DNA from 4 places in the Kluyvera sp. 142486 genome. Region 3 is predicted to be linked to each of the others. Evidence: predicted binding sites of a transcription regulator. Region 3 holds the regulator's gene; each other region holds the start of a gene.
The links. The regulator CRP, encoded in region 3, controls carbon source genes, mostly activating them, when cyclic AMP is high. The targets are predictions, from matches to a motif close to ATGTGANNNNNNTCACAT.
Positions count from the first base shown of each region.

Region 1 (7,426 bases), on a different contig from region 3:
CTACAGGGAAAATCGACATTACTCGGCCATCAAGCTGGGTTAAAAACGATTAAATCGCTTTCGCCATTTTCAGATTGCACGGGCTCATTTGCCAGTTCAGGACACCTTGTCCGTTAGCGTCAAGGGTAACGCTGGCAATGGCGGAGGTGGTAAACATCGGCGGAACTTCGCCTGGGCAGAGTTCAGCAACCAGATAGCCAACCAGCGGCAGGTGAGAAATCACCAGCACCGATGAAGTCCCTTCATTGGCTAACGCCTGCAGGTAGGCGCTGACCAGGCCGATATCGCCGCATGGCGTGAGTTCAGGCAGAACATCCACCTCTTTTGGCAGATTAACGCACTCCCCAACCACTTTGAGCGTCTGCTCCGCACGCAGGAACGGGCTCACCAGAACACGATCGATATTCACATTTTGGTCTTTCAACCAGGTTGCCATCTGACGAGATTCATCACAACCACAACCAGTGAGAGGACGAACCGAATCACTGGCTGCATCGAGGGCAGCGTCGCCGTGACGCATAATAAAAACTTGCATATTGCACCGCTTTTGTTGACCAGAAGCACCAGCGTCACCATAACGGTGACGCGGTAGCCGGGCATTGTGCCTTATCCATTCACTGAATGAAACGCTGATTTTTACCTTACTGGTGTAAGTATAGTCAACATCAGTTTACAAAATAGCCAAAAACCATGCATTTCATCTGGGTTCAATACCTTTGAACTCAGCTCAGCGAATCTGTTTCATCACCAGGCCAAAAGGTATCGCCGCGCTCCGCCCGCTGCAAAAGTGCCTCGCATGGGGTAAATCGCGAACCATACTGTGTAGCCAATCGTTGCAACCGGGCAACTACTTCACCCGCGCCTAATGAATCCATATAACGCAGCGGGCCACCGAGAAACGGTGGAAAACCTATGCCAAAGACCGCGCCGATATCGCCGTCACGGGCACTACGGATAACGCCTTCATCCTTACAACGCGCCGCTTCATTCAGCATCAGCATCACACAGCGTTCAGCCACTTGCTCTGCCGAATACTGACTACGCCGAGCCGACATCCCCGGAAGGGAATAGACCGCGCTATCGACCTGTTTCTTGCTTTTACGCCCTTTCGCACCATAAAGATAGAAACCGCGACCATTTTTTCTACCTTTGCGATCGTCATTCAAAATTGCCTGAATCAACGTTGAAGGCGCGCTAAAACGCTCGCCGTAGGCGGCTTCAAGAATAGGTAGAATTTTTGTGCCAGTGTCGATACCCACTTCGTCAAGCAGTTGAATGGGACCAACCGGGAAACCAAATTTAACCAGCGCATTATCAATATGTTCAACGCTTTCACCGTCCACTAGCATGCGCATGGCCTCGGCGATATAGGGCGCAAGAATGCGGTTAACGTAGAATCCCGCTTTATCTGCTACCACAATCGGTGTTTTTCCCTGTTTCTTAGCAAGTTTCACCGTAGTGGCAATCGTCTGCTCTGAGGTTCCTGCATGGGGAATCACCTCGACCAACGGCATTTTTTCAACCGGGCTGAAAAAATGCAGGCCGATAACCTGTTCAGGCCTTTGGGCCAAGGCAGCAATATCGCCAATCGGTAAAGATGAGGTGTTTGAGGCAAAAATGGTGTGAGGTGCGCAATACTGTTCAATCTCGCCCACCATCTTCTGCTTGAGAGCTAAATCTTCAAATACCGCCTCAATCACCAGATCACGATGGGCAAAACCGCGGTAATCGGTGCTGCCGGAGATCAGCGCCAACTGCGCGTCACGCTCCGCCGCTTTCATATGGCGACGGCGTACTTTTTGTTCAAGCTGATCCCAACTGTACTTCAGCGCGTGGTTAATCCCATTGGCGTTGATATCTTTAATACGTACTGGCAATTTGCCTTTTACCGCCGTGACGTAGGCAATGCCACCTCCCATTAATCCTCCACCCAGTACACCCACCGAGCGCAGCGGGCCAGGAGCGACAACGGCGCCAGGATCTTTTTTGATATCGGTACTGGCAAAGAAGATGCTACGCAGCGCTTTAGACTGCGGCGTCATTGCCAGCTCGCCAAACGCGCGTGCCTCCGCCTCGTAGCCACTATTCACGCCGTGCGCCAGACCGGTTTCAATAACCTGCAGAATTTTATCGGTCGCCGGGTAGTTGCCTTGAGTTTTTTGCGCCGTCTTTTTGGCGGCCATGCTAAACAGCAGATTGCGCCCCAGCGGTCCCGCCAGAATACGCTCACGTACCGGCAAACGACGATGTTCGTGATGTGGCTTGCGAGCGTACTCAGCGGCAGCTTCCAGCAGAATTGAATGCGGCACAACCTCATCTACCAGCCCCGCCTTCAACGCCTGACGAGCGCGAAGCTGCTTGCCGGTGAGAATCATATCCAGCGCCGTGCTGACGCCAATCAAACGCGGTAAACGCTGGGTGCCGCCAGATCCCGGTAGCAGGCCGAGCTGCACTTCCGGCAATCCCAGCACGGTTCGCCCATCGTCTGAGCAAATACGCGCATGACAGGCTAGCGCCAGTTCTAACCCACCGCCAAGACAGGCACCGTGGATCGCCGCGACCACAGGGATCGATAGGCTGTGAATTTCGGCCATCACCTGCTGTCCCTGGCGAGCGAGGGATTCTGCTTCCTGGGCGCTTTTGCAGCGGCCAATCATATTGATATCCGCCCCGGCGATAAAGTTATCGGCCTTCGCTGAGATCAGCACCACGCCCTGGAGCGCTTTGTTTTCTCTGATTTGCTTGAGGATCGTGCGCACCTGTCCGCCAAACTCGGCCTTCAGGGTATTCATCTTTTCGTCTGGCACGTCGATCGTCACTACCGCCACGTTGTCCGGGCGCACAGTGAGCGTAAATGCGGATTTCATTTCCATTATTCAGCCTCCAGAACCATAGCCGCACCTAACCCGCCCGCCGCACAGGCGGTCACCAGCCCGAAACCACCGCCTCGACGGCGCAGTTCGTTCAGAGTTTGGGTGATCATGCGTGCGCCGGTCGCCGCAAACGGGTGGCCGTAGGCAATTGAACCGCCCAGAACGTTGAATTTACTTTCATCAACCTCACCGGTGGCGTGGCTGCGCCCGAGCACCTGGCGGGCAAACTTCTCGCTCGCCAGACACTGAATATTCGCCAGAGTCTGTGCAGCAAAAGCTTCATGCATATCGATAAGCGTGAGGTCGGCAAAAGTTAGCCCTGCGCGATCCAGCGCTAGCGGCGTGGACCACGCCGGCCCCAGCAGCATATCCTGCCAGACATCAATCGCGGTAAAAGCGTAGCTGCGCAGATAGCCCAACGGCACCAGACCCAACTCTTTGGCGCGGGATTCGGTCATCAGGATAACCGCAGCTGCACCGTCGGTTAACGGCGTACTGTTGGCTGCCGTCACCGTGCCATGCTGGCGGTCGAACGCTGGACGCAGCTTGGCGTAATCGGCAGGCGTAGAGTTTGCACGAATGTTGTTGTCCTGCTCCAGCGGGTTGCGGTACGGCGGCGAGTAGGCCGTCATGACCTCATCGTTCAATTTTCCTGCCGCCCAGGCCTGCGCCGCAAGTTGATGCGAACGGTTAGCCAGCGCATCCTGCTGCTCACGGGTAATGCCGTAGGTTTTCGCCATTTGCTCTGCCGTGTCGCCCATCCGCAGGCCGGTCGAGTATTCCGCCACCGCCGGAGGTACCGGCATCAGGTCCCGCAGTCGCAGTCGAGAGAAGAGTTTGAGTTTCTGGCCCAGGGTACGGGCCTTATTGGCATCCACTAGCGTACGCGCCAGTTTTTTACTCACGCCAATAGGCAGTACCGAGGAAGAGTCGGCCCCGCCCGCAATCCCGGCGCGGATGGTACCTGCCATCAAGCTTTCCGCAACGTTTGCCACCGCCTGGAAGCTGGTGGCGCACGCACGGCTGACGCTATAGGCATCGGTATGCACGTTCATGCCGGTACCCAGCACGATTTCACGGGCGATATTCGGCGCGGCGGGCATCTGCACCACCTGACCAAAGACCAGTTGTTCGATAACGTCAGGGGAGATTTCGCTACGGGCCAGCATTTCACCCACGACCATTTTACCGAGGTCGACGGCGGGAACACCGTGAAAAGCGGTCGCCTGTCGGGCAAACGGGGTACGTAACCCACTGACTATAGCAATGCGATCGCCCTGACGGGTGATAAGCGGTAATGCCTGACTCATAACTCTCCCCTGTTAACGGAATAAAACCAAGTGGTCTGACCTGATAACAGTTTTAACTAATTTATTACACTTAGCCAATCGGGGAGAGAAAAAATTGGGAGCTAAAACACACTGAGAACAAAAGAAAACGCCCCTGTTACGCGAGTAACAGGGGCGTTATTTAACGTCGTTATGCAGGGGCGCGATTAACGCAGGCCCAGCTGGAAGATCAGCGTTTCAGCTTCGCAGGCGAAGACAAAATCGATATCCAGCTGTACGCCGCCTTCAACTTCTTTGAAGTCAGCGGTAATTTTGCAGGGTTCGGATTCTACGCTACGGGCTTTTTCTGACAGCGCGGCCAGCGTTGCTTCTGCGTCGGCGCGGTTAGCGAATACACGGCTATAGGAAGCGGTGCAGTCGGAGTTGTCCATAATGGTACCCACGTCCATGCAGCAGCAAACCGGGGTTTCATCAGCACTACATTTGCTCATTGTAGATTTCCTCTGTTTTGTGCACTCAAGGTGCCAGATAAACGATGAGCATATTTTACGTCCACCCGCTTTACGCCTCCAGTCGAGAATGTGATCTCTGACGTTAAGTGACCGAAATCACAATTAAAAATGATCTAAAACAAATTTAGTGTTTCTCCCCCTATGACAAGACCCGCAATTTTGCCAAGCAGATCCCGTTTCAAACAACATCTCAGAAAAAATTAATAAACAATATTGCAACATACCAGCTGGTCAGACCTATACTCTCGTCACTGGTCTGATTTCTCTGTCGTAGTCCAGCCCCTACACTTCGCGCTTCTGTTACTACATGTAACATTGTTTGTATAAAAATAACTCAATGAGGTTATGGTCATGAGCCAGAAAACCCGTTATACGAAGTCTGCTCTTGCTGTCGCAGTGGCACTTGTTTCAACTCAAGCCTGGTCCGCAGGCTTCCAGCTAAATGAATTCTCAGCCTCTGGTCTGGGCCGTGCCTATTCCGGCGAAGGTGCTATCGCAGATGATGCGGGTAATGCTAGCCGTAACCCGGCGCTGATTATGATGTTCGACCGCCCGGAGTTTTCTATCGGTGCGGTGTTTATCGATCCTGATGTGAATATCACTGGTACCTCGCCAAAAACGAAGAAAAGCACCGATGCCGATAATATTGCGCCGACCGCATGGGTCCCTAACATGCACTTCGTTATGCCTATTAACGAACAGTTTGGCTGGGGCGCTTCGGTAACCTCCAACTATGGTCTGGCTACAGAGTTTAATGATAACTATGCAGCCGGTCCGTTTGGTGGCACTACCGACCTGCAAACCGTTAACCTAAATCTGAGCGGTGCTTACCGTCTGAATAGCTCCTGGAGCTTCGGTCTCGGTTTTGATGCGGTGTATGCTAAAGCGAAAATTGAGCGTACAGCGGGTGATATCAGCACCGCAGTTACCGCTGTGGGTGGTGCACCAACGGCAAATGCACTGGGTGTACCGTCAACCAGTTCCCAGATTGCCCATCTGAAGGGCGATGAGTGGGGTTACGGCTGGAACGCCGGTATTTTGTATGAGCTGGATAAAAACAACCGCTGGGGTCTGACCTATCGCTCCGAAGTCAAAATTGATTTCGACGGCGACTACAGAAGCTCAATTACCCCTAGAGGAAACGTAGCGCTACCTGGTTTGGGCGTTGCCGCACCATATGGTACCAGCGGTGCTACCGTCCCAGGTTCTCTGACGCTGAACCTGCCTGAAATGTGGGAAGTCTCCGGTTATAACCGTGTCGATCCGCAATGGGCTATCCACTACAGCATAGCCTACACCAGCTGGAGCCAGTTCCAGGAGCTGAAAGCTACCGGTTCAAACGGCCAGCAGCTCTTCTATAAAGAAGAAGGCTTCAAAGATGCTTATCGCATCGCACTGGGTACCACCTACTACTACGATAAAAACTGGACCTTCCGTACTGGTATTGCATTTGACGATAGCCCGGTTCCAGCAGATAACCGTTCCATCTCTATTCCGGATCAGGATCGGTTCTGGCTCAGTGCAGGTACGACCTACGCCTTCAACGATGATGCTTCTATCGACTTCGGTGCATCCTATATGCATGGTCAGGACGTCACCATTAAAGAAAGTGGTTACACCTTCAAATCCGAAGGTAAAGCCTGGCTGTTCGGTACCAACTTCAACTATCGCTTCTGATAGTTAACCAACATAAAAAAAGGGTGAACATCATGTTCACCCTTTTTTATTGTCGCCGACTCGCTATTCGGAATCGATATCCTTCAGGTCATCCTGAATCGCCTGCGCATTCGGATTCTCTTCCGGTTTCAGCTTACCGCCGCTGGCGATAAAGTCATGCTGCTGGAAGTAGGCTTCACGCACCATAATGTACGGATCGGAAGACTGGCGCAGCAGGCCGTCGGAGTCGAGCAGCTGTGCGCGCGTTTCTACCCCTTCAACCATCCACTTACCGATAGACATCGGCCAGGTCAGCCAGGAGAGAACCGGATAAGTGGTATCCGCAAAATCACCGCCATCTTCACGCAGCGTGAAGCTGCCGTAGAACGGCAGTTGCAGATACGGACCATAGCCTACGCCATAATGGCCCAGCGTGCTGCCAAAGCGGTGCGGCTGGACGCGCTGCAGTTTCGGGTTAGCCATACCCGCGACATCGATAAAGCCGCCCATCCCCAGAATGGTGTTGAGGAAGAAGCGGGTAAAGTGAACCATCCCCTGGTACGGGTCGCCCTGTAAGAAGTAGTTCACCATCGTCGCTGGCTCTTCCAGGTTGCTGGTGAAGTTACTGAGGCCATTGCGCGCAGGTTGCGGAACATAGTCACGCCAGGCGACGGCGACAGGACGAACCACATACGGGTCCAGCACGTTGAAGTTGAAGCTGTACATCGTGCGGTTAAAACCTTCGAAGGGGTCTGAACGCCCCTGCTGTTCTGTACCGGAACTCGCACAGCCCACCAGCAGTGTCGTCCCGAGCGCAAGCGCCGACAAGCGAAGCTTCATAAATGTCTCCCTGTTAATTATGGCTATCGCTGATTGCCATCCATGCGGCACGTTAACGTATCCGCTTGTTTAGATGTGAGCGATTGTAACAGCCCATCGGACGATGTCTATATAGCCAAGTTTTGTTGATTTTATCATAGCCTGGTAAAGCCAGGGCTGCGGCACGCCATGCCTGCCTGGCGCAATTAAATCTATGCAATAACGTCAGTATTTCAGAATACCGCCAAATCTGCATTGCCTGTAACCCGCTACGCTT
Region 1 is NZ_JBKHUI010000007.1:119,950-127,375, reverse strand. It holds gene sixA (phosphohistidine phosphatase SixA) at 50-535, opposite strand; gene fadJ (fatty acid oxidation complex subunit alpha FadJ) at 723-2,873, opposite strand; gene fadI (acetyl-CoA C-acyltransferase FadI) at 2,873-4,183, opposite strand; gene ACLGE8_RS10060 (YfcZ/YiiS family protein) at 4,369-4,653, opposite strand; gene fadL (long-chain fatty acid transporter FadL) at 5,026-6,351, shown strand; gene mlaA (phospholipid-binding lipoprotein MlaA) at 6,415-7,170, opposite strand.
Region 1: ACLGE8_RS10060 (YfcZ/YiiS family protein) is a predicted target of CRP. The motif match lies at 4,759-4,776, and genes of this name have one in related genera.

Region 2 (7,426 bases), on a different contig from region 3:
TTAGCGTCAACTGCAGTGACTTTACCGTTAACGATAGCGCCTTTCTTGTTCAGAGCAACCCAGTTGTTGAACGGATCTTCTGCGAGCTGTTTAACGCCCAGGGAGATACGTTCACGTTCTGCGTCAACCTGCAGAACAACTGCAGCGATTTCGTCGCCTTTTTTGTATTCACGAACTGCTTCTTCGCCTGCAACGTTCCAGGAGATGTCAGACAGGTGAACCAGGCCGTCGATGCCGCCGTCCAGGCCGATGAAGATACCGAAGTCAGTGATAGACTTGATTTTACCTTCAACACGGTCGCCCTTGTTGTGGGTTTCCGCGAACTGCTGCCATGGGTTGTTTTTGCACTGCTTCAGACCCAGGGAGATACGACGACGTTCTTCGTCGATATCCAGAACCATAACTTCCACTACGTCACCAACGTTAACAACTTTGGATGGGTGGATGTTTTTGTTGGTCCAATCCATTTCGGAAACGTGAACCAGGCCTTCAACGCCTTCTTCGATTTCAACGAAGCAGCCGTAGTCGGTCAGGTTGGTCACGCGACCAGTCAGTTTGGTACCTTCTGGATAACGCTTAGCGATAGCTACCCATGGATCTTCGCCCAGCTGTTTCAGGCCCAGAGAAACACGAGTACGCTCGCGGTCGAACTTCAGCACTTTAACAGTGATTTCGTCGCCAACGTTTACGATTTCGCTTGGGTGCTTAACGCGTTTCCAAGCCATATCGGTGATGTGCAGCAGGCCGTCAACGCCGCCCAGATCAACGAATGCACCGTAGTCAGTGAGGTTCTTAACGATACCTTTAACTTCCATGCCTTCCTGCAGGTTTTCCAGCAGCTGATCGCGCTCTGCGCTGTTTTCGGATTCGATAACGGCACGACGAGAAACAACAACGTTGTTACGCTTCTGGTCCAGCTTGATTACTTTGAACTCAAGCTCTTTGCCTTCCAGGTGCAGAGTATCACGCACTGGACGAACGTCTACCAGGGAACCTGGCAGGAACGCACGAATACCGTTCAGCTCAACAGTGAAGCCACCTTTAACTTTGCCGTTGATAACACCAACTACAGTTTCAGCTTCTTCGTAAGCTTTTTCCAGCGTGATCCAAGCTTCGTGACGTTTAGCTTTCTCACGGGACAGCAGGGTTTCACCGAAGCCGTCTTCTACTGCATCCAGAGCAACGTCAACTTCGTCACCAACCTGGATTTCCAGCTCGCCCTGGGCGTTTTTGAACTGCTCTGCCGGAATGGCGGACTCAGATTTCAGACCGGCGTCAACCAGTACGATATCTTTGTCGATAGCAACAACAACACCACGAACGATGGAACCCGGGCGGGTTTCGATTTCTTTTAAGGATTCTTCAAACAGTTGAGCAAAAGATTCAGTCATGTTTAATCTTCAGGTTAATATTAACGTCCACCTGACACCATGTCGGATGGGGTTGTTTCACATACCCGCTGTCAATCCATTGCAGCGGGGGTACTGCAAATTCGGTCGCGTTTTACGCGATTGCCAGTTTCTGGCGCGCATAGTCTAACGCTTTTTCAATTACTTGCTCAATGCTTAAGGTGGTGGAATCCAACACTAAAGCATCGGCGGCAGGAACCAGTGGCGCAACAGCACGATTACGATCGCGGTCATCACGCTCCTTTATCTCTGCCAAAAGGCGCTCAAAGTTAACACTAAAGCCCTTTTCCTGCAACTGTAGCATGCGGCGGTGTGCGCGTTCTTCCGATGAGGCATCAAGGAAAATTTTCACCGGCGCATCCGGGAACACCACGGTCCCCATATCGCGGCCATCTGCAATCAGGCCAGGCGCTTCACGGAAACCGCGCTGACGGCGCAACAGCGCCTCGCGCACGCGTGGAAACGCGGCCACTTGCGAAGCCGCATTGGCCACTTCCTGAGTGCGAATTTCGCCGCTAACGTCTTCACCTTCCAGAATGACTTCCAGCGTGCCGTCCGTAGAGACGAAGCGTACGTCCAGATGCACGGCCAGTGGTACTAACGCGTCTTCAGAAGCAACGTCCACATGATGGTGCAGCGCGGCCAAAGCCAGCACGCGATAGATTGCGCCTGAGTCCAGCAAATGCCATTGCAATGCTTCTGCCATTGCTTTGCACAGCGTGCCTTTACCCGCGCCACTTGGGCCGTCAATGGTAATTACCGGGGCAATTGCCGTCATCTCTTTCTCCTTAACAAAAGGCATATATAACGTAAACGCCGCGCATTATACGCATCTCTGGGCCGGACGGTTACCTTTGTCTGCGAATTCCAGAATTAGCCCCATGAAGTACAGGAGAATAGATAAGTATAGAGGGCTGACGCCGGAGGAGGTTTAAAACTGACACGGATTTACTTTTCGCCCATAGGAATGAACGAAAACGCCGGCATTCCACCGGCGTTTATACAGACAAAACTGACTATCACGCTAACGTACTGATGCGCGCCAACTGTTCGAAATAGTCCGGGAAGGTTTTCGCCGTACATTTCGGGTCAAGAATGGTGACCGGCGTATCCGACAGCGCCACCAGCGAGAAGCACATCGCCATACGGTGATCGTTGTAGGTGCCAATCTCGGCAAAATTCAGCGCTGCTGGTGGCGTAACGCGAATGTAGTCTTCGCCCTCTTCCACTTCCGCTCCCACTTTACGCAGTTCGGTCGCCATCGCGAACAGGCGGTCAGTCTCTTTCACGCGCCAGTTGTAGATATTGCGCAGCGTGGTTGTCCCTTTCGCAAACAGCGCTGCCGTCGCGATAGTCATCGCCGCATCAGGAATGTGGTTCATATCCATATCGATAGCGTTCAACTCGCCACGGGTACAAGCGATGAAATCGTCGCCCCAGGTGATGGTTGCGCCCATTTTTTCCAGCACATCAGCAAAGCGAATGTCGCCCTGCACACTATAGCGGCCAATCCCCGTCACCTTCACGGTACCGCCTTTAATGGCGCCCGCGGCGAGGAAGTAGGACGCAGACGAGGCATCGCCTTCGACCAGATACTGGCCCGGAGAAACGTACTGCTGGCCGCCACGCACGATAAAGCGCTGGTAGTTCTGGTTTTCTACTTCAACACCAAACGTTTTCATCAGATGCAGCGTGATGTCGATATACGGTTTGGAGACAAGGTCACCTTTAATGGTGATAGTCGTATCCTGCGGTGCCAGCGGCGCCGTCATCAGCAGCGCGGTCAGGAACTGGCTGGAGACGCTGCCGTCTACCTCAACGCTGCCACCGTTAAAACCGCCTTTCAGGCGCAGCGGCGGATAGTTTTCCTGCTCCAGATACTCAATCTGCGCGCCGCCCTGACGCAGAGCGTCAACCAGGTGACCAATCGGGCGCTCTTTCATACGCGGTTCGCCGGTCAGGACGATATTGTTTGTGCCAAGACACAGCGCTGCCGCCAACGGACGCATTGCGGTACCGGCGTTGCCCAGGAACAGTTCCAGATCGCCAGAGGCCTGCAGCGGGCCGGCGTTGCCGGTCACTTCACAGCGGGTGCGGTCATCAGACAGGGTGTATTGAATTCCCAGCGCCTTCAACGCGTTCAGCATGTGGCGGACATCATCGCTGTCCAGCAGGTTAGTCAGAACGGTCGTGCCGCGCGCTAAAGCCGCCAGCAGCAAAGCGCGGTTAGACACGCTTTTAGAACCAGGCAGGTTAATCGTGCCATCGACGCGCGCGATAGGTTGTAACGTCAGGGATTCCATGAAACTCAACTCTCAAAAAACAGAAGTAAAAACCCCACGGGCAGGCCGTGGGGATGAATAAAAAATCAGATTAACCGTGACGACGTTCGAAATCCTGCATGAATTCCGTCAGCGTCTGTACGCCTGCCAGCGGCATGGCGTTATAGATAGAAGCACGCATCCCGCCCACCACGCGGTGGCCTTTCAGCGCATGCAGACCCGCCGCAAAGGACTCTTCGAGGAACAATTTGTCCAGCGCGCTGTCCGCCAGCTGGAACGGCACGTTCATACGTGAACGGTTGGTGCTTGCCACGTCGTTACGATAGAAATCGCTGCCATCAATGGTGTTATACAGAAGATCGGCCTTCTGCTGATTAATGCGGTCCATTGCAGCAACGCCGCCCTGCTCTTTCAGCCATTTGAAGACCAGCCCCGCCAGATACCAGGCGAAAGTCGGCGGCGTGTTGAACATGGAGTCGTTATCGTTCAGCACGGTGTAGTCGAGAATAGATGGGCAAGCAACATGCGCTTTACCCAGCAGGTCTTCACGCACGATAACCAGCGTTAAGCCCGCCGGGCCGATGTTTTTCTGCGCGCCAGCGTAAATAACGCCATAACGGCTTACGTCGATTGGGCGAGAAAGAATAGTTGAGGAGAAATCGGCGGCAACAATCACGTCTTTACCAAAGTCTGGCGTCTCTTCGATGGCAATGCCGTCGATAGTTTCGTTCGGGCAGTAGTGCAGATAAGCCGCGTTGTCAGAGAGCTGCCAGTCGCGCATCGGTTTCACCGCGCGCTTGCCGTCAACGGTCACTTTGGCGTCAATGACGTTCGGGGTGCAATATTTTTTCGCTTCTTTAACCGCGCTTGCCGCCCAGTAGCCTGCGTCAACGTAGTCCGCCGTGGTTTTGTCGCCAAGAATATTCAACGGTACGCCCGCGAACTGGCCGCGACCGCCGCCGTGACAGAACAGCACTTTATAGTTGGAAGGGATGTTAAGCAGGTCGCGGAAATCCTTTTCTGCTTCTTCCGCCACACGGATAAACTCTTTACCGCGGTGGCTAACTTCCATTACCGACGTACCTAAGCCGTTCCAGTCGCACAGTTCTTTCTGCGCCAGTTTAAGAACATCTGCCGGTAACATTGCCGGACCTGAACTAAAATTAAAGACCTGAGCCATTTTCCCTCACCACGCTAAAAGCCATAAGTAATAACTGTGGATATTGGTTTTATCATTCAGTGACACGCGCCGCAATGTCTAAAACTTTTGCCCCGCAAAATGCGGCACCCATCACACAATACATTCTGCCATCCTGACGCAGCTAAACCGACAAAATTCCTGTCAGGCAATGCGTTTAGCCCGACTAACCTTCATCCATATCGGATTCATGCAGCGCGGACATAATTGATGATCGCCCGCCTGCATACTGACGATATAGCTACATTTTACACAGGCGTATTGACCGGGCCCTGGCACGACGTTAAATCGCTGAGTCAAACTGTCCGGTAAAATACACAATCCCGGTTTAACATCTTCATCGTCGTAATAGAACACGCTTATCTGCCCGTTAGTTTCCATAATGGCTAAGCGAATCTGACCCAACTGCTCGATACTGCTAAGCCGCAGCTCCATAAAAAAATCGAGCTCGGTCATATTCGCTTTACGCACGTTTTCCCAGGCTAACTGCCCTTCTTCTACGATGACAATAGCTTTACCCTCCAGCAGATCCTGGATTTTTCCACTTTTTGCCATCAGCCACATCACCAGACGGTAAAGTAAGGCAAGGGACACAAAAACCGCAAAGACAGGCAGCATCGGCACATCGTCATAAAATGCCACGTCTCCCGCCGCCGAGCCGAGCGTCAGAATTATCAGAACTTCAAACAGCGACATCTGGCGAACGCCGCGTCGTCCGGTCATTTTGAGGAATAAAAAGACTAATACGAAAGTGAATAAGCTTCTGATTACCACTTCAGCCAAAAATTCAGGTGGAACTTTATCAAACGCCATCCTTTGGAGATCAAACACTTTCATTTTTATGCCTTAATAAAAGGTTATTTTCTATAAGCATAGCGCCACCTTTTATTTTCGCCGGAGATAGCACCTGTCACGCAAAACCCGTATCATTGCGCGCTTTCCGTACGACAAAAGAGATTGCTATGACGCAAACCTATATTCCCGGCAAAGATGCCGCACTGGAAGATTCCATCGCTCGCTTCCAGCAAAAGCTGCTCGACCTGGGCTTCGATATTGAAGAAGCCTCCTGGCTGAACCCGGTTCCTAACGTCTGGTCGGTGCATATTCGTGATAAGGCATGCTCTCTGTGCTTTACCAACGGTAAAGGCGCAACTAAAAAAGCCGCGCTGGCCTCCGCGCTGGGCGAGTATTTTGAACGTCTATCCACCAACTACTTCTTCGCCGACTTCTGGCTGGGTGACAAAATCGCTAACGACCCGTTCGTTCACTATCCGAACGAAAAATGGTTCCCGTTAACCGACGACGACGAAGTGCCAGAAGGCCTGCTCGATGCTCGCCTGCGTGCGTTCTACGATCCTGACGATCAGTTGACCGCCAGCATGCTGGTCGACCTGCAGTCCGGCAACGACGATCGCGGCGTATGCGGCCTGCCGTTTACCCGTCAGTCCGACGGTGAAACCATCTATATTCCAATGAACATCGTGGCTAACCTGTACGTTTCTAACGGCATGTCGGCGGGTAATACCCGTAATGAAGCCCGCGTCCAGGGGCTGTCGGAAGTCTTCGAACGCTACGTGAAAAACCGTATCATCGCAGAAAGCATCAGCCTGCCGGAAATTCCGGCCGACGTGCTGGCACGCTACCCAGGCGTGGTTGAGTCCATCAAAACGCTGGAAGCGGAAGGTTTCCCAATTTTCGCTTACGACGGTTCATTAGGCGGTAAATATCCGGTTATCTGCGTGGTGCTGTTCAACCCAGCCAACGGTACCTGCTTCGCCTCCTTCGGCGCGCACCCTGATTTCGGCGTAGCGCTGGAGCGTACGGTTACCGAACTGCTGCAGGGCCGCGGCCTGAAAGATCTCGATGTGTTCACCCCACCGACCTTCGACGACGAAGAAGTGGCAGAACACACTAACCTTGAAACCCACTTCATCGACTCCAGCGGTCTGATCTCCTGGGACATGTTCAAACAGGACGCCGACTATCCGTTTGCCGACTGGAACTTCTCAGGCACCACCGAAGAAGAGTTCGCCACGCTGATGGCTATCTTCAAAGAAGAAGATAAAGAAGTATACATCGCCGACTACGAGCATCTGAGCGTTTACGCTTGCCGTATCATCGTACCGGGCATGTCCGATATCTATCCGGCAGAAGATCTGTGGCTCGCCAACAATAATATGGGCAGCCACCTGCGCGACACCATTCTCTCCCTGCCGGGCAGCGAATGGGAAAAAGAAGAGTACCTGAATCTTATCGAACAGATGGATGATGAAGGCCTGGATGATTTCACCCGCGTACGCGAGCTGCTGGGCCTGGCCACCGGTCCAAATAACGGCTGGTCGACCCTGCGCGTTGGTGAACTAAAAGCCATGCTGGCACTGGCGGGCGGCGACCTCGAGCAGGCGCTGATCTGGACCGAGTGGACCATGGAGTTCAATGCTTCTGTGTTCAGCGCAGAGCGTGCTAACTACTACCGTTGTCTGCAAACGCTGCTACTGCTGTCTCAGGAAGAAGAACGTGAACCTCTGCAGTACCTG
Region 2 is NZ_JBKHUI010000004.1:20,920-28,345, forward strand. It holds gene rpsA (30S ribosomal protein S1) at 1-1,391, opposite strand, end outside; gene cmk ((d)CMP kinase) at 1,504-2,187, opposite strand; gene aroA (3-phosphoshikimate 1-carboxyvinyltransferase) at 2,429-3,712, opposite strand; gene serC (3-phosphoserine/phosphohydroxythreonine transaminase) at 3,783-4,871, opposite strand; gene ACLGE8_RS05905 (DUF421 domain-containing protein) at 5,034-5,726, opposite strand; gene ycaO (30S ribosomal protein S12 methylthiotransferase accessory factor YcaO) at 5,852-7,426, shown strand, end outside.
Region 2: serC (3-phosphoserine/phosphohydroxythreonine transaminase) is a predicted target of CRP. The motif match lies at 4,971-4,988, and genes of this name have one in related genera.

Region 3 (7,426 bases):
CGACCTTCGATCAGGTCATTTTGCCAATCTATGCACCGGCGGAATTTATTCCGGTGAAAGGTAAAGGGAGCCGCGTGTGGGATCAGCAAGGCAAAGAGTACGTTGATTTCGCGGGCGGTATCGCGGTGACTGCGTTAGGCCACTGTCATCCGGCACTGGTTGAAGCGCTGAAAACCCAGGGCGAAACGCTGTGGCACACCAGTAACGTTTTCACCAACGAGCCGGCGCTGCGTCTGGGCCAGAAGCTGGTAGACGCGACCTTCGCCGAGCGCGTGGTGTTTATGAACTCCGGGACGGAAGCGAACGAAACGGCTTTTAAGCTGGCGCGCTACTACGCCTCTACCCGTCATAGCCCGTACAAAACTAAAATCATCGCTTTCCATAATGCCTTCCACGGCCGTTCGCTGTTTACCGTCTCCGTTGGCGGGCAGCCGAAGTACTCCGACGGCTTTGGCCCGAAACCCGCCGATATCGTCCACGTACCGTTTAACGACCTGCATGCGGTGGAAGCGGTAATCGATGATCATACCTGCGCCATCGTAGTTGAGCCGATTCAGGGCGAAGGTGGCGTGCTGGCGGCGACCCCTGAGTTCTTACAGGGCCTGCGCGCGCTGTGCGATAAGCATCAGGCGCTGCTGGTATTTGATGAAGTGCAAAGCGGCATGGGGCGTACCGGCTCGCTGTTTGCCTATATGCACTATGGCGTGACGCCAGATATTCTCACCAGCGCCAAAGCGTTGGGCGGTGGCTTCCCGGTGAGCGCGATGCTGACCACCAATGAGATTGCCAGCGCGTTCCACGTCGGCTCACACGGCTCCACCTACGGCGGTAACCCGCTGGCCTGCGCGGTAGCCGGTGCGGCATTCGATATTATCAACACCCCGGAAGTGCTGAACGGCGTGAACGCCAAGCGCGAGCGCTTTGTGCAGCATCTGCAGCACATCAACGCGAAGTACGATGTCTTTAGCGACGTGCGCGGTATGGGTCTGCTGATTGGCGCGGCGCTGAACGAGAAATATAAAGGCCGGGCGCGTGATTTCCTCTACGCAGCGGCGGACGTTGGCGTGATGGTTCTGAACGCAGGGCCGGACGTGATGCGCTTTGCGCCATCGCTGGTGGTGGAAGAGGTGGATATCGACGAAGGGATGCAGCGCTTCGCTCAGGCGGTCGCTAAAATCGTTAGCTAGTCCGTCGTTTTAACCAGCCTCCATGACGGGGGCGCTGCCGCCAGGCCACCGACGAGATGGTGTGCATAGTGCTCAGATGCCCCAGAATACGCTGAAGATGCTGTTCCATGGTGCTTAACGGCCCGTGGGACAGCGCATCCGGCGACTCCATAATATTCACCTCACCGCTGCTTCCCGCTTCATCGTACTCCAGACGCTGCTGACAGCGCTGAAGGGCAACCTCACAGGACTCCAGATACTGCTGCGCAAGGTCCGGCGTCAGCATGTTGTGCTCGCGCGCCAGCGTAGTCATGGCGTTGATGTGCTCGACGATAAACTGACTATGGGTGACCCACAGCTTCATGTCTTCCAGATAGCGCGGGTTGAAGCCCGGCTCCTGCATGGCCTGATTCAGCGTGTTGAAGAGCGTGTTGTGTGCCTGGTTGACGCGCATCCGCTGGTAGGCAAGCTTTGGTGCCTGCGGGTCGGGGCTCAGGATAAGACGAATAGCTTCCTGGTCGGCCTCCAGCGCCGCCTGGGCATTTTGCCGCAGCTGGCCGCTCTGCCACTGCGGCCACAGCCAGATCATGCCGCCAAAGGCAATCAGGCAGCCGATGATGGTATCGATAAAGCGCGCGACGATAAACTGCTCGCCGTTCAGCGTCAGAATTTGCAGGGTATATACCGCGGTGATGGTAAAGCCAACGGTGGCCCAGCCGTAGTGACGACGGATAATCAGGTAGCTCCCCAGCGTGACGATCAGCATGCCCGTTAACGCCAGCCCTTCTGAGGTGTGGAAGTGCAGAACCACGGCGGCAATTACTAACCCCGCCAGCGTACCTGCCGCGCGGTGGAAAATACGTACGCGGGTCGCGCCATAGCCGTTTTGCGTGACCAGTAGCACCGTCATCAGGATCCAGTAAGGCTTTGGCAGATGCAGCGCGGCACCCATCAGGCTGGCGATGCTGAGCATCACGCTGAGCCGGGCGGCATTACGCAGCGCCGGGGATTTCAGCGACAGGTAGTTTTTAAGCGCCGGGAGCAGAGGCAGGCGGCGCTCTTTATCGGCCATCAGGTTGCGCGGGTAGAGTGGGCGCTGGGAGCGCAGCACGCGGGCGATGCGGCTAAAGTGCCAGGCGCAGAACTGGCCGACCGGGTTGTCCGGGTGCTGGTCGGCAATTTTTTCCAGCGCGCCAATCTGCTTATCCATGTTGAAGCGAGTCGGGTAGCGGTGATAAAGGATGTCATCCGCCAGCACGCGCAGACGCGCGGCGACGGTCTGCGCATTCCAGCGGATCACCGCTTCGGCGTGGCTGCGTTCAACCAGCTTTTGCACCTCTTCCGGTTGGTGCAGGCTGACGGAGATGTGCTCCTGTAAATCGAGCCCCACCTGGAAGGCGCGCAGCAGGCGCTTGTAATCGTTATGCTGATTCGCCGCAAGCATGTGCAACTGCTGGTAGCACTGGGAGATCAGATCCACCACTTTTTGCTGGCGAGTCAGCAACGGCGGTAGCGCGGTGCTCGGGTCGGTGTGCTGCGTCAGCAGGCTATATTTCGCTTCACAGTATTCGGCGAGCTGGCGATAGAGCAGGCTCAGCGATTCCCGCAGCGGCTGTTCGCGCCACATCCAGAACCACCACCAGTTAAACAGCCCGTACCACAGCGTGCCTAGCGCGTAGAGCAGCAACGGCTCCCAGATGGGCATATTACCCGCCAGGCTTAGCGTAAAGATGGAGGCAATTAGCGAGGCGGGCAGTAGCCGCCCGTGTAGCGCGCTGATTTCTGCCGTGACGCCAAGTAGCAGCGCCAGCCCGGTGAGAATCAACGGTAAGGGAATATCGTCCGCCAGCAGCAGTTGCACGGCAAGGCTACAGCCGGCAAACAGGCAGCCGCCGATAATCAGGCGCTTAAAGAAGCGTTTATGCGGCGTGTCGAGGCCAGCGATATTGCAGCAGGCGGGCACTAAGGAGAACAGCAAACCTTGCTGGAGGTGGCCGAGAAGCAGCCCGATGGCAACCGGCAGGCATAACACCAGCGTTTGCCGCAGTGCATAGTTGACTTCCGGGTGGTAAATCAGCCTGCGCCACATAGGGGGAAAACAAAAATGGCGTATTGCTTTCACAATACGCCATTTTGGGCCGGATTAGCGGGTACCGTAAACGACAATGGTTTTGCCGTGAGCGGAGATCAGGTTCTGATCTTCCAGCATTTTCAGAATACGGCCCACGGTTTCGCGGGAGCAGCCAACGATCTGACCGATTTCCTGACGGGTGATTTTGATCTGCATACCGTCTGGGTGGGTCATGGCATCAGGCTGTTTTGCCAGGTTCAGCAGGGTCTGTGCGATACGACCGGTAACGTCCAGGAAGGCCAGGTTACCGACTTTTTCGGAAGTGACCTGCAGACGACGCGCCATCTGAGAAGAGAGACGCATCAGAATGTCCGGGTTAACCTGGATCAGCTGACGGAATTTTTTATAAGAGATTTCAGCAACTTCACAAGCGGTTTTTGCTCGTACCCATGCGCTGCGTTCCTGGCCTTCTTCGAACAGGCCCAGCTCGCCGATAAAATCGCCCTGGTTAAGGTAAGAGAGGATCATCTCTTTGCCTTCTTCATCCTTGATGAGTACGGCCACGGAGCCTTTTACGATGTAATACAGCGTCTCTGCTTTTTCACCCTGGTGAATCAGCGTGCTCTTCGATGGGTACTTATGAATATGGCAATGAGACAAGAACCATTCGAGAGTAGGGTCTGTTTGCGGTTTGCCAAGCACCATGCGCGGTTATCCTCTGTTATAAGCTCTTCCCAGCGGCAAAAACATTGCAGCCACTGGTTGCAATAGTATCCTTCCCGTTACCTGGGAAGTCGGCTGTCGAATCAGGTCGCAGCCTGTAATGTGATGTCCTCTGCATACATGCAGTACGTTTATGTATTACCGTAGCATCCCGACTGTTTTAGCATAGCTTTTGCCGTGTGTCTCCTGGTGTCTCGCTTCAGCATGACGCCGATCGCCTTCCATTGCGAGAATTGTTATGTGCGCGTAATCTGAGAAGAAAATTGCAACCTGGGAGTTAAATATTATGCAAGCGCGTGTGAAATGGGTTGAGGGGTTAACCTTCCTCGGTGAGTCAGCTTCAGGCCACCAAATTTTGATGGACGGCAACTCTGGCGATAAAGCGCCAAGCCCAATGGAAGTGGTGCTGATGGCCGCCGGTGGTTGCAGCGCGATTGACGTTGTCTCCATCCTGCAAAAAGGTCGCAATAACGTGACCGACTGCGAAGTGAAGCTCACCTCCGAGCGTCGTGAAGAAGCTCCGCGTCTGTTTACGCACATCAACCTGCACTTTATTGTCACCGGTAAAGAGTTGAAGGATGCTGCGGTATCGCGTGCGGTCGATCTCTCTGCTGAGAAATACTGCTCGGTGGCGCTGATGCTCGAAAAAGCGGTGAACATCACCCACTCTTACGAAGTGATCGAAGGCTGATTACATGCCAGACGTAGCCCGGCCGAACGTAGTGACGCCGGGGCTATTCCCGGAGTCGGTGCTAGCGCACCTCGTCCGGGCTACCTGGCTTGGTCTTGATGCTAGTTTCTGCCTTCCATCAGCCGCTGCACCAGCGGCATCATGATTAATTCCATCGCCAGCCCCATCTTCCCGCCGGGAACGACCAGCGTATTCATATGCGAGATAAATGACCCCTGCAACATGGCCAGTAGCCACGGGTAGTCGATGTGGTCGAGATTACGGAAGTGAATCACCACAAAACTCTCGTCCAGTGACGGAATGCTTTTCGCCGCAAACGGGTTAGAGGTGTCGACCGTCGGCACGCGCTGGAAGTTGATATGGGTGCGGGAGAACTGCGGGGTAATGAAGTTGATATAGTCTTCCATCGACCTCACCACCGAATCCATCACCGCCTCGCGGGAGTGGCCACGCTCGCTGGTGTCGCGGATCATCTTCTGGATCCACTCCAGGTTAACAATCGGTACTACGCCAACCAGCAGGTCAACATGGCGAGCCACGTCGTGCTGCGGGGTGACGACGCCGCCGTGCAACCCTTCATAAAACAGCACATCGGTCGGTTCTGGCAGCGGCTGCCACGGCGTAAATGTGCCGGGCACCTGGTTCCACGGTACGGCTTCGTCGTAGGTATGCAGGTATTTACGCGATTTCCCTTGCCCGTTCAGGCCGTAGTCGCGAAAGGTCTGTTCCAGCAGGCCAAAGTCGTTGGCATCCGGGCCGAAGTAGCTGATATGGCGGCCAAGGTCACGGGCCTTGCGAATCGCCATATCCATTTCAGGGCGGGTATAGCGGTGAAAGCTGTCGCCTTCGACTTCTGCCGCGCGCAGGTTGAGTTGAGCAAAGATTTTACGAAACGCGAGGCTGGTGGTGGTGGTTCCCGCTCCGCTGGAGCCGGTAACGGCAATGACCGGATGTTTGGCTGACATGCGAATAACTCCCTGAACAGACGACAACGGAAGCGGGGTAAAACGCTTCCTGTCGTTAGAGTATAGTTAACCGCGAAATTGGTTACGGGGCATGATGTTGACGGTCTCGTGAAGCTCAGACCAGACCAGCACCGCTTCGCCTGTTTGTAGCTGGTGTTTGACGTCGGCGACCTTTTGCGCAAGTGAACGTTCATATTCACCATAATCAGTGCCTTCGCGCAAGACAAAGCTTTCAATCAGATTATCCAGGGTCTCCGGGTCGATATCCTGCCAGGGAATCATCATGCTTTCGCTCCTAGCCACGGCATCAGCCAGGCGGGGATGCGCTTTTCCAGCCACATTTCCGGGTGGCGCAGGGTGCCGCCAATAAACCCGACGTGGCCGCCGTATTCGGTGAGTTGATAAACGACGTTATCCGGCAGCTCTTCCTGGGCAGGAATAGAGTGATGGTCCATAAACGGATCGTCTTTGGAATGGATGATCAGCGTCGGCTTGGTAATTTTGCTTAAGATAGGCATTGCGCTGCATTGACGGTAGTAATCAATAGCGTCAGCGAAGCCGTGGATCTTCGAGGTGATCGAATCGTCGAATTCACGGATGCGACGCATACTTTTCAACTGACGCAGATCCACCGGCAGCGAGCCAGGGTAGGCTTTGAGCTTACGCGCGGCGTTACCTTTCAACAGGTTCAGCAGATAGCGCTGATAGACCCGTGAGAAGCCTTTATCCATATGGTAGCTGCAGGCTTCCAGCATAAACGGCGCGGAGACAATCACTGCCGCATCGATCGGCACGTCATCACCTTCTTTTGCCAGCAGGCAGGCCAGCATATTGCCGCCAAGCGAGTAGCCGACCGCTGCCGTCGGCGCTTTACCGTATTCACGCTGTAGCCAGTTCAGGAACCAGGTGCCGTCTTCCGTTTCACCTGAGTGATAAATACGGTTCAGGCGGTTCGGCTCGCCGCTGCAACCGCGAAAATGCATCACCACGCCCAGCCAGCCTTGCGCTTTCGCCGCGTTAATCAGGCCATGCGCGTATGGGCTATGCAGGCTGCCCTCCAGGCCATGAAACACCACCAGACGAGGCTTATGCAGCGCACCCGCCGGGTCTTCACTCCACGCTAAATCGACGAAGTCGCCGTCCGGCAGCTCAAGGCGTTGCCAGTGCGGGGTGAATTGCAGTTTGCGACGAAGCAGGCGTGGCAGCATGGTCTGAAGATGACGATTGCTGATACCGCGCATGGGGACGAAGTCCGCGCTGCCTGGGGTGTCGATACTGAGATCGTGGTGGGTTGTTTCAGTCATAACTCGGCGATGTTTACCTGGAATCTGCGCCTACTATACCGTCACTTTGCCATCGTGTTTATGAAAATGAGGCATCGATAGTCGTTTTTATCCCGTCAGGATCTGATCCTAATCACAATTTGTTACTTCAATTATTACTCTCAGGCTAATGATTCTCTCCTACGCTTAATTGATGACTTTCTCGCCAGGGTGCACAATCTTTTCAGTGTTAAGCAATCAAAATGATTAGCTGAATCAGGAGGTTAATAATGTTATCTGGGCAAACACCAGCACGCGTCTGGAACACACGTCGCACCGAAAAACAGCGACGTCTGGCTTCCGTACCGGTGCAGGGTAAGGTTCTGCCGACCGCAGACCTGACCGCAATGCTGGAAAAACTGATCGCGCCGGGTGACCGCGTGGTATTAGAAGGGAATAACCAAAAGCAGGCAGACTTCTTATCTCGCATGCTGGCCGAGGTTAACCCGCAGATTGTGCACGACCTGCACATGATTATGCCGAGCGTC
Region 3 is NZ_JBKHUI010000003.1:47,763-55,188, reverse strand. It holds gene ACLGE8_RS04435 (aspartate aminotransferase family protein) at 1-1,187, shown strand, start outside; gene ACLGE8_RS04430 (YccS/YhfK family putative transporter) at 1,180-3,255, opposite strand; gene crp (cAMP-activated global transcriptional regulator CRP) at 3,310-3,942, opposite strand; gene ACLGE8_RS04420 (OsmC family protein) at 4,247-4,651, shown strand; gene ACLGE8_RS04415 (phosphoribulokinase) at 4,753-5,616, opposite strand; gene ACLGE8_RS04410 (YheU family protein) at 5,683-5,901, opposite strand; gene ACLGE8_RS04405 (hydrolase) at 5,898-6,920, opposite strand; gene mdcA (malonate decarboxylase subunit alpha) at 7,169-7,426, shown strand, end outside.

Region 4 (7,426 bases), on a different contig from region 3:
TCACGCGCGCCACAAAGTTGGCATCTACCGCGCCTGCTTCTTTCAGACGTGCGGCGTTCAGCGCCTGCAGCGTCACCAGGTCACTGGCGACCACGTCAAGCGAGAGCGTGTCGTTATCAAGCTTCAGCGCTTCGCTCTGCTTTTCACCCATCAGCAGCGCACGCAGCTCTTCCGCGGTGGTGGCGGTTTTCAGCTGTTCAGCCACCGCGTCATCGCTCAGCACATGCGTCAGCTGACGCAGCAGGCCGAGGTGCTCATCGGAGCTGGCGGCAATACCGATGGCGACGTACGCCGTCTGGCCTTCGCCCCAGGTGACGCCCTGTGGAAATTGATAAACCTGAACACCGGTTTTCAGCACCTGATCGCGGGTATCGGTGGTGCCGTGCGGAATCGCAATGCCGTTGCCAAGGAAAGTGGAGGTTTGTTGCTCACGCGCCAGCATACCGGCAACGTAACCGTCAGCAACGTTGCCTGCGCTGACGAGCGCTGCAGCAACCTGCCGAATAGCCTCTTCTTTATTCGCGGCCTGCTGGCCGGGATGTATATCCTGAACAGTTAACTGGAACATGGTTCCCCTCGCGCGCTGAATTGAATCGATTCAGCTTTGGTGAGAAAAAATCGTCGTGCTTAGCGAGTGAGGTGCTGAAGACGACGCTGAAACGTTTCAATAATATTGTGCCTTTCTTAATCAGCCTGCAAGTTTTGCTGACAACTTGATTGCATAAATTAGATCTACAGCACATTTCATTAGCATTCTCGCCACATCTGCTGACGCGCTGATGGCGGCCCAACAACTGCTTCAGCAAGACGTAAGCTACTTTTTGAAACGGTCTTTTATTTTTTCGTGCCGAATTTGATTTAGGTTACTGTTCATTTTCTGAGTCGCGGCGTAAACTCCCCGCCTCTCCTAAAGCGACCGATAAAACAACATGCAAAACAGTACCGCCGCCGCCCCACGGCGATCGTTTGATTTCACCTCATCATCCTTTCTGATTGTTGCCTTTCTAACCGGTATTGCCGGCGCGCTGCAGACCCCAACGCTGAGCCTGTTCCTCAGTAATGAGGTACACGTTCGCCCGGCGATGGTCGGCTTCTTTTTCACCGGCAGCGCCGTCATCGGTATCCTGGTCAGCCAATTTCTGGCGGGCTACTCGGATAAACGTGGGGACCGTAAAAATCTGATCGTGGTCTGCTGCCTGCTGGGCGTGCTGGCCTGCGTGCTGTTCGCCTGGAACCGTAACTACTTTATTCTGCTTTTTGTCGGCGTCTTCCTCAGCAGCTTTGGTTCGACGGCTAACCCGCAAATGTTCGCCCTCGCCCGCGAGCACGCCGATAAAACCGGCCGCGAGGCGGTAATGTTCAGCTCGATTATGCGAGCGCAGGTGTCGCTGGCGTGGGTGATTGGCCCACCGCTGGCCTACGCACTGGCAATGGGCTTTAGCTTTACGGTGATGTATCTGTCGGCTGCGGTGGCGTTTGTGGTCTGCGGCGCGATGGTCTGGTTGTTCCTGCCGACCATGCGTAAAGAGAAAGTCGCCGCAAGCGGTACGATTCAGGCACCGCGCACCAACCGCCGGGATACGCTGCTGCTGTTTGTTATCTGCACCCTGATGTGGGGCACCAACAGCCTCTATATCATCAATATGCCGCTGTACATCATTAATGAACTGCATCTGCCGGAGAAGCTGGCTGGGGTGATGATGGGCACTGCCGCCGGGCTGGAGATCCCGACGATGCTGATTGCTGGTTACTTCGCCAAGCGCCTGGGTAAACGCTTCCTGATGCGCCTGGCCGCCGTGGCTGGGCTATTCTTCTATATAGGTATGCTGACTTTCAGCAGCCCAACGCTGTTGCTGGCGATGCAGCTGCTAAACGCAGTGTATATCGGTATCCTCGGCGGGATTGGCATGCTGTATTTCCAGGATTTGATGCCGGGGCAAGCCGGTTCAGCCACTACGCTGTACGCCAATACCTCTCGCGTTGGCTGGATCATCGCCGGTTCTCTGGCGGGCGTCGTGGCAGAAATCTGGAACTACCATACCGTGTTCTGGATTGCGCTGGTGCTGTGCATCGCCACCCTTTGCTGCCTGGTGCGGATTAAAGACGTTTAGGGTGCGGTCAACGCTTCGAGGTGAAGCAGATAGGTCATCGCCGCGTCGCGGGTGACTCCGCACATTTCTGGTGCGGGCTGTAACCCTGCGCATACCTTCGGGCGCAGCGGCGAGCCAAAGATTTTACACCGCTGGCGTTCGTCAAGCTGCACGCAGGGCGTGTTAGCCGGTTTGCCGTTGGGCATGCCGGGAATGGGGCTGGAGATTGAAGGTGCAGTGCAGCAAGCCCCGCAGTCCGGACGACATTCCATCGCGGGTTCTCTGTAGTGTGGATAAGGTAGTGGCGCGCACATTACCACCTTTTGAGCAGCCATAGCAAAAGCCTTTAAATCCTCTTGCCTGAAACGCCCGGCACGAGTACTTTTACGCGATATTTTTGACACCCTAGTTCACAGGATAATTGCAATGCCAAGAGCGAACGAAATTAAAAAAGGTATGGTGCTGAATTACAACGGCAAACTGCTGATTGTAAAAAACATTGATATTCAGTCACCGAGCGCCCGTGGCGCAGCAACGCTGTACAAAATGCGCTTCTCCGATGTCAGCACCGGTCTAAAGGTTGAAGAGCGTTTTAAAGGCGACGACATGGTTGATACCGTGACCCTGAACCGCCGCTTCGTTGACTTTTCCTACATCGACGGCAACGAATACGTGTTCATGGATAAGGAAGATTACACCCCGTACATCTTCACCCACGACCAGATTGCTGAAGAGCTGCAGTTCATTCCTGAAGGCGGTATGCCGGAAATGCAGGTTCTACTGTGGGATGGCCGGGTTCTGGCGCTGGAACTGCCGCAGACGGTCGATCTGGAAATCGTTGAAACTGCCCCTGGTATCAAAGGCGCTTCCGCCAGCTCCCGTACCAAGCCTGCGACCCTGACTACCGGCCTGGTGGTTCAGGTTCCTGAATACCTGACCACCGGCGAGAAAATTCGCGTTCATATCGAAGAAAAACGCTACATGTGCCGCGCGGACTAATCTGCATCAGGCAATGTGCATCGTTCTGCCTGATGGCGCTTCGCTTATCAGGCCTACTCGATAGTGCAAACAAAAAGGGCAGCCAAATGGCTGCCCTTCTTTATTCTGGGAAAAATGACAAATTACAGCAGATCGCGGAACTTGGTCATTTTCAGCGCCAGCTCAACGCCGCGCACTTCCGCCAGACCTTTCAGACGACCAATCGCCGAGTAGCCTGGGTTGGTTTTCTTCTTCAGGTCGTCCAGCATCTGGTGACCGTGGTCAGGACGCATTGGGATAGGACGCAGATCGCCTGCTTTCTTACGACGCTGCTCTTCAGTCAGGATCGCATCAACCACCGCAACCATATTCACATCGCCCTGCAGGTGCGCAGCTTCGTGGAAGGTTTTCGGGTTCCCTTCACGGCAGGTAGAACGCAGGTGCGTGAAGTGGATACGGTCGCCAAAGGCCTCGATCATTTTCACCAGATCGTTATCCTCACGCACGCCGTAAGAACCGGTGCACATGGTGAAACCGTTGTTGATGCTATCCACGGTCTCTTTCAGCCACTGCATATCTTCAATGGTAGAAACGATACGCGGCAGGCCGAGGATTGGACGCGGTGGATCGTCCGGGTGAACGGCCAGACGCACGCCCACTTCTTCCGCTACCGGCACGATAGCACGCAGGAAGACCGCCATGTTTTCACGCAGGTTTTCTTTGCTGATGTGATCGTATTCCGCCAGACGCGCACGGAACTGGTCCAGGGTGTAACCCTCTTCTGCGCCCGGCAGGCCAGCAATGATATTGCGGGTCAGCCTGGTGACTTCCGCTTCGGTCATCGCCTGGAAATATTCCTGCGCCTGACGCTGCTCTTCAGCGGTGTAATCCGCCTGCGCGCCTTCACGTTTCAGGATGTGCAGCTCAAACGCCGCGAAAGCAATCTGGTCAAAGCGCAGCGCTTTAGAACCATCTTCCAGCGTGTACTCGAGGTCGGTACGCGTCCAGTCGAGGATTGGCATGAAGTTGTAGCAGACGGTGTCGATGCCACATTCAGCCAGATTGCGGATGCTCTGCTGATAGTTGGCAATCCAGGTTTTGTACTCACCGGAGCCGGTCTTAATGTCTTCGTGAACCGGGATACTTTCAACCACGGACCAGGTCAGGCCTTTTTCAGCCAGCATCGCTTTACGCTGTTTAATTTCTTCAACCGGCCATACCTGACCGTTTGGAATGTGGTGCAATGCCGTTACGACGCCCGTCGCGCCAGCCTGACGCACATCATCAAGAGATACCGGATCGTTCGGGCCGTACCAACGCCAGGTTTGTTCCATTGCCTCACCCTCTAAAGTTGTTATACCAATAAAATCACCTTCAATGACGACTACCATACATGTTTCTTCAGGACCGTCAATAAATCCGCTGGGATTGATTGATCAAGCTCACATTAACGCGATAAATACGGCACACCAATTCAATTTGCTGTCATATAACTTTACACTGCACACGTTAATTAATCGTTAATCGGATGTGTGAACAATGAATACAATCGCCTCAAGCGCCCTTCCCGCCAGCGTCCAGCTCCCTCAATATGATAGACAACAGCTACGTTCGCGGATTGTGCACTTCGGTTTTGGTGCGTTTCACCGCGCCCACCAGGCACTGTTAACCAACCGGGTATTGAACCAGCACGGCGGCGACTGGGGAATTTGTGAAATCAGCCTGTTTAGCGGCGACGTGCTGATGAGCCAGCTCCGCCAGCAGGATCATCTGTTCACCGTGATGGAGAAGAGCGCAGCGGGCAACCAGCCGATTATCATTGGCGCGGTCCACGAGTGCCTGAACGCGAAGCTTGATTCTCTGGCGGCGATTATCGAAAAATTCTGTGAGCCACAGGTGGCGATTGTCTCGCTGACAATCACCGAAAAAGGCTACTGCATCGATCCGGCGACCGGCCACCTCGATTTCACCCAGCCGCGGATCGTCCACGATCTTGAATCACCCACGGAGCCCCACTCCGCGCCGGGCATTCTGGTCGAAGCCCTATCTCGCCGCCGCGATCGCGGTCTTCCAGCCTTCACCGTCCTCTCCTGCGATAACATTCCTGATAACGGCCATGTGGTCAAAAACGCGGTGCTGGACATGGCAACCCGCCGGGACCCAGAACTAGCAAGCTGGATTGCGGAATACGTCAGCTTCCCCGGCACCATGGTCGACCGTATCGTCCCGGCCGCGACCGAAGCGTCGCTGGCAGAAATCACCCAGGAGTTGGGTGTCGAAGATCCGTGCGCTATCAGCTGCGAGCCGTTTATCCAATGGGTTATAGAAGATAACTTTGTCGCCGGACGCCCTGATTGGGGCAGCGTTGGGGCGCAGATGGTCAGTGACGTCCTGCCGTGGGAAGAGATGAAGCTGCGCATGCTTAACGGCAGCCACTCGTTCCTTGCCTATCTCGGCTACCTTGCGGGCTATGCGCACATCAGCGACTGCATGCAGGATGAATCTTACCGCCGGGCAGCGCGTCATCTGATGATGGCCGAGCAGGCCCCTACGCTGCGTATTACCGATGTCGATCTCGGGGCATATGCCGATAGCCTGATCGCGCGCTTCAGCAACCCGGCGCTCCAGCACCGTACCTGGCAAATTGCAATGGACGGCAGCCAGAAACTGCCGCAGCGTCTGCTGGACGGCATTCGTATTCACCTCCAGACCGGCAGCCGCTGGCCGCTGCTGGCGCTGGCAGTCGCCGGATGGATGCGCTACGTAAGCGGCGTGGACGATGCCGGGCAGCCGATTGATGTTCGCGACCCGCTGGCGGATAAAATTCGCGACATAGTGGCAAACAGCAGCGACGAGAACCGGGTTGCTGCACTGCTGACGCTGCAGGAAATTTTCGGCAGCGACCTGCCAGCCAACCCGCAATTTGTTCAGGCTATCGAGCAGGCGTGGCAGCATCTGGTGCAACAAGGCGCACGCCAGGCGGTGCTGACCGCGCTCAATAGTTAACATTTTCTCCTATTTCGCGGGCTAATATTAGATTAGCCCGCCTTAACACTTCTCTTTTCGACGCCGCTTCTCCAGGATAAAGTGATCCAGATAACACTATCACTATGTCCTGTGCGGAGTTTTCGTGACTAAAACCAATCTGATCACCGGCTTTCTTGGCAGCGGGAAGACCACCTCAATTCTGCATCTACTGGCCAATAAACCCGCCGACGAAAAATGGGCCGTACTGGTCAATGAGTTTGGTGAAGTCGGCATCGACGGTGCCCTGTTGGCCGACAGCGGCGCGTTGCTCAAAGAGATCCCCGGCGGCTGCATGTGTTGCGTTAACGGCCTGCCGATGCAGGTCGGATTGAATACGCTGCTGCGCCAGGGGAAACCGGATCGTCTGCTGATTGAGCCTACGGGCCTCGGCCACCCGAAGCAGATCCTCGATCTGCTTACCGCCCCGGTTTACGAGCCGTGGATCGACCTGCGCGCCACGCTATGCGTGATCGACCCTCGCCAGTTGCTGGACGACAAGGTTGCCAACAATGAAAACTTCCGCGACCAGCTCGCCGCAGCGGACATTATTGTCAGCAACAAAACGGACCGTGCCACCGCCGAAAGCCGACAGGCGCTGGCCGCCTGGTGGCAACAGCACGGCGCTGAACGCCAGCTATTCGAGGCCACACAGGGCAATATTGATACTTCCCTACTGGATATGCCGCGCAGCAACACCACGCCGCTCAAGGCTAGCGCGGCGCACGCACACTCTCATCCGTCAAATAAAGGCCTCGCGGCGTTAAGCCTGCCGGAGTACCAGCGTTGGCGCAGAAGCGTTAACGAGGGCCAGGGCTATTATGCCTGTGGCTGGATTTTTGACGCCGACACCGTGTTTGACACCATCGGTCTGCTGGAGTGGGCGCGTCTGTCGCCGGTGACTCGTCTGAAGGCGGTGATGCGTATTCCTGAAGGGCTGGTGCGTATTAATCGCCAGGGCGCCGACCTGCACATTGAAACGCAGAACGTTGCGCCACCGGATAGCCGTATCGAGCTGATAAACGACGCGCAAACCGACTGGAATTCGTTACAAACGGCGTTGTTGAAACTTCGTTTAGGTTGAAGCCGCTAAGGTTTCCGCCGAGACTAATTGCTATGAATATTAAGATGCGTACACGTTATCCCCTGATTATTTTACTCAACGCCGCCGGCGTGGCGTTGTTTCTCTCCTGGTTCCTGCCGGTAAACCACGGATTCTGGTCTGCGGCCGACCTTGGCATTTTTCACTTCTTTAACCGGGGTTTAAACGCAGATAATTTGGGCTACGCCTGGTTCTTAGCCATTATTAATAATCGCGCCTTTGACGGCTGTTC
Region 4 is NZ_JBKHUI010000005.1:165,845-173,270, forward strand. It holds gene fruB (fused PTS fructose transporter subunit IIA/HPr protein) at 1-568, opposite strand, end outside; gene setB (sugar efflux transporter SetB) at 930-2,111, shown strand; gene ACLGE8_RS08045 (YkgJ family cysteine cluster protein) at 2,108-2,362, opposite strand; gene yeiP (elongation factor P-like protein YeiP) at 2,517-3,089, shown strand; gene uxuA (mannonate dehydratase) at 3,212-4,402, opposite strand; gene ACLGE8_RS08060 (mannitol dehydrogenase family protein) at 4,608-6,074, shown strand; gene ACLGE8_RS08065 (CobW family GTP-binding protein) at 6,199-7,176, shown strand; gene ACLGE8_RS08070 (phosphatase PAP2 family protein) at 7,221-7,426, shown strand, end outside.
Region 4: uxuA (mannonate dehydratase) is a predicted target of CRP. The motif match lies at 4,499-4,516, and genes of this name have one in related genera.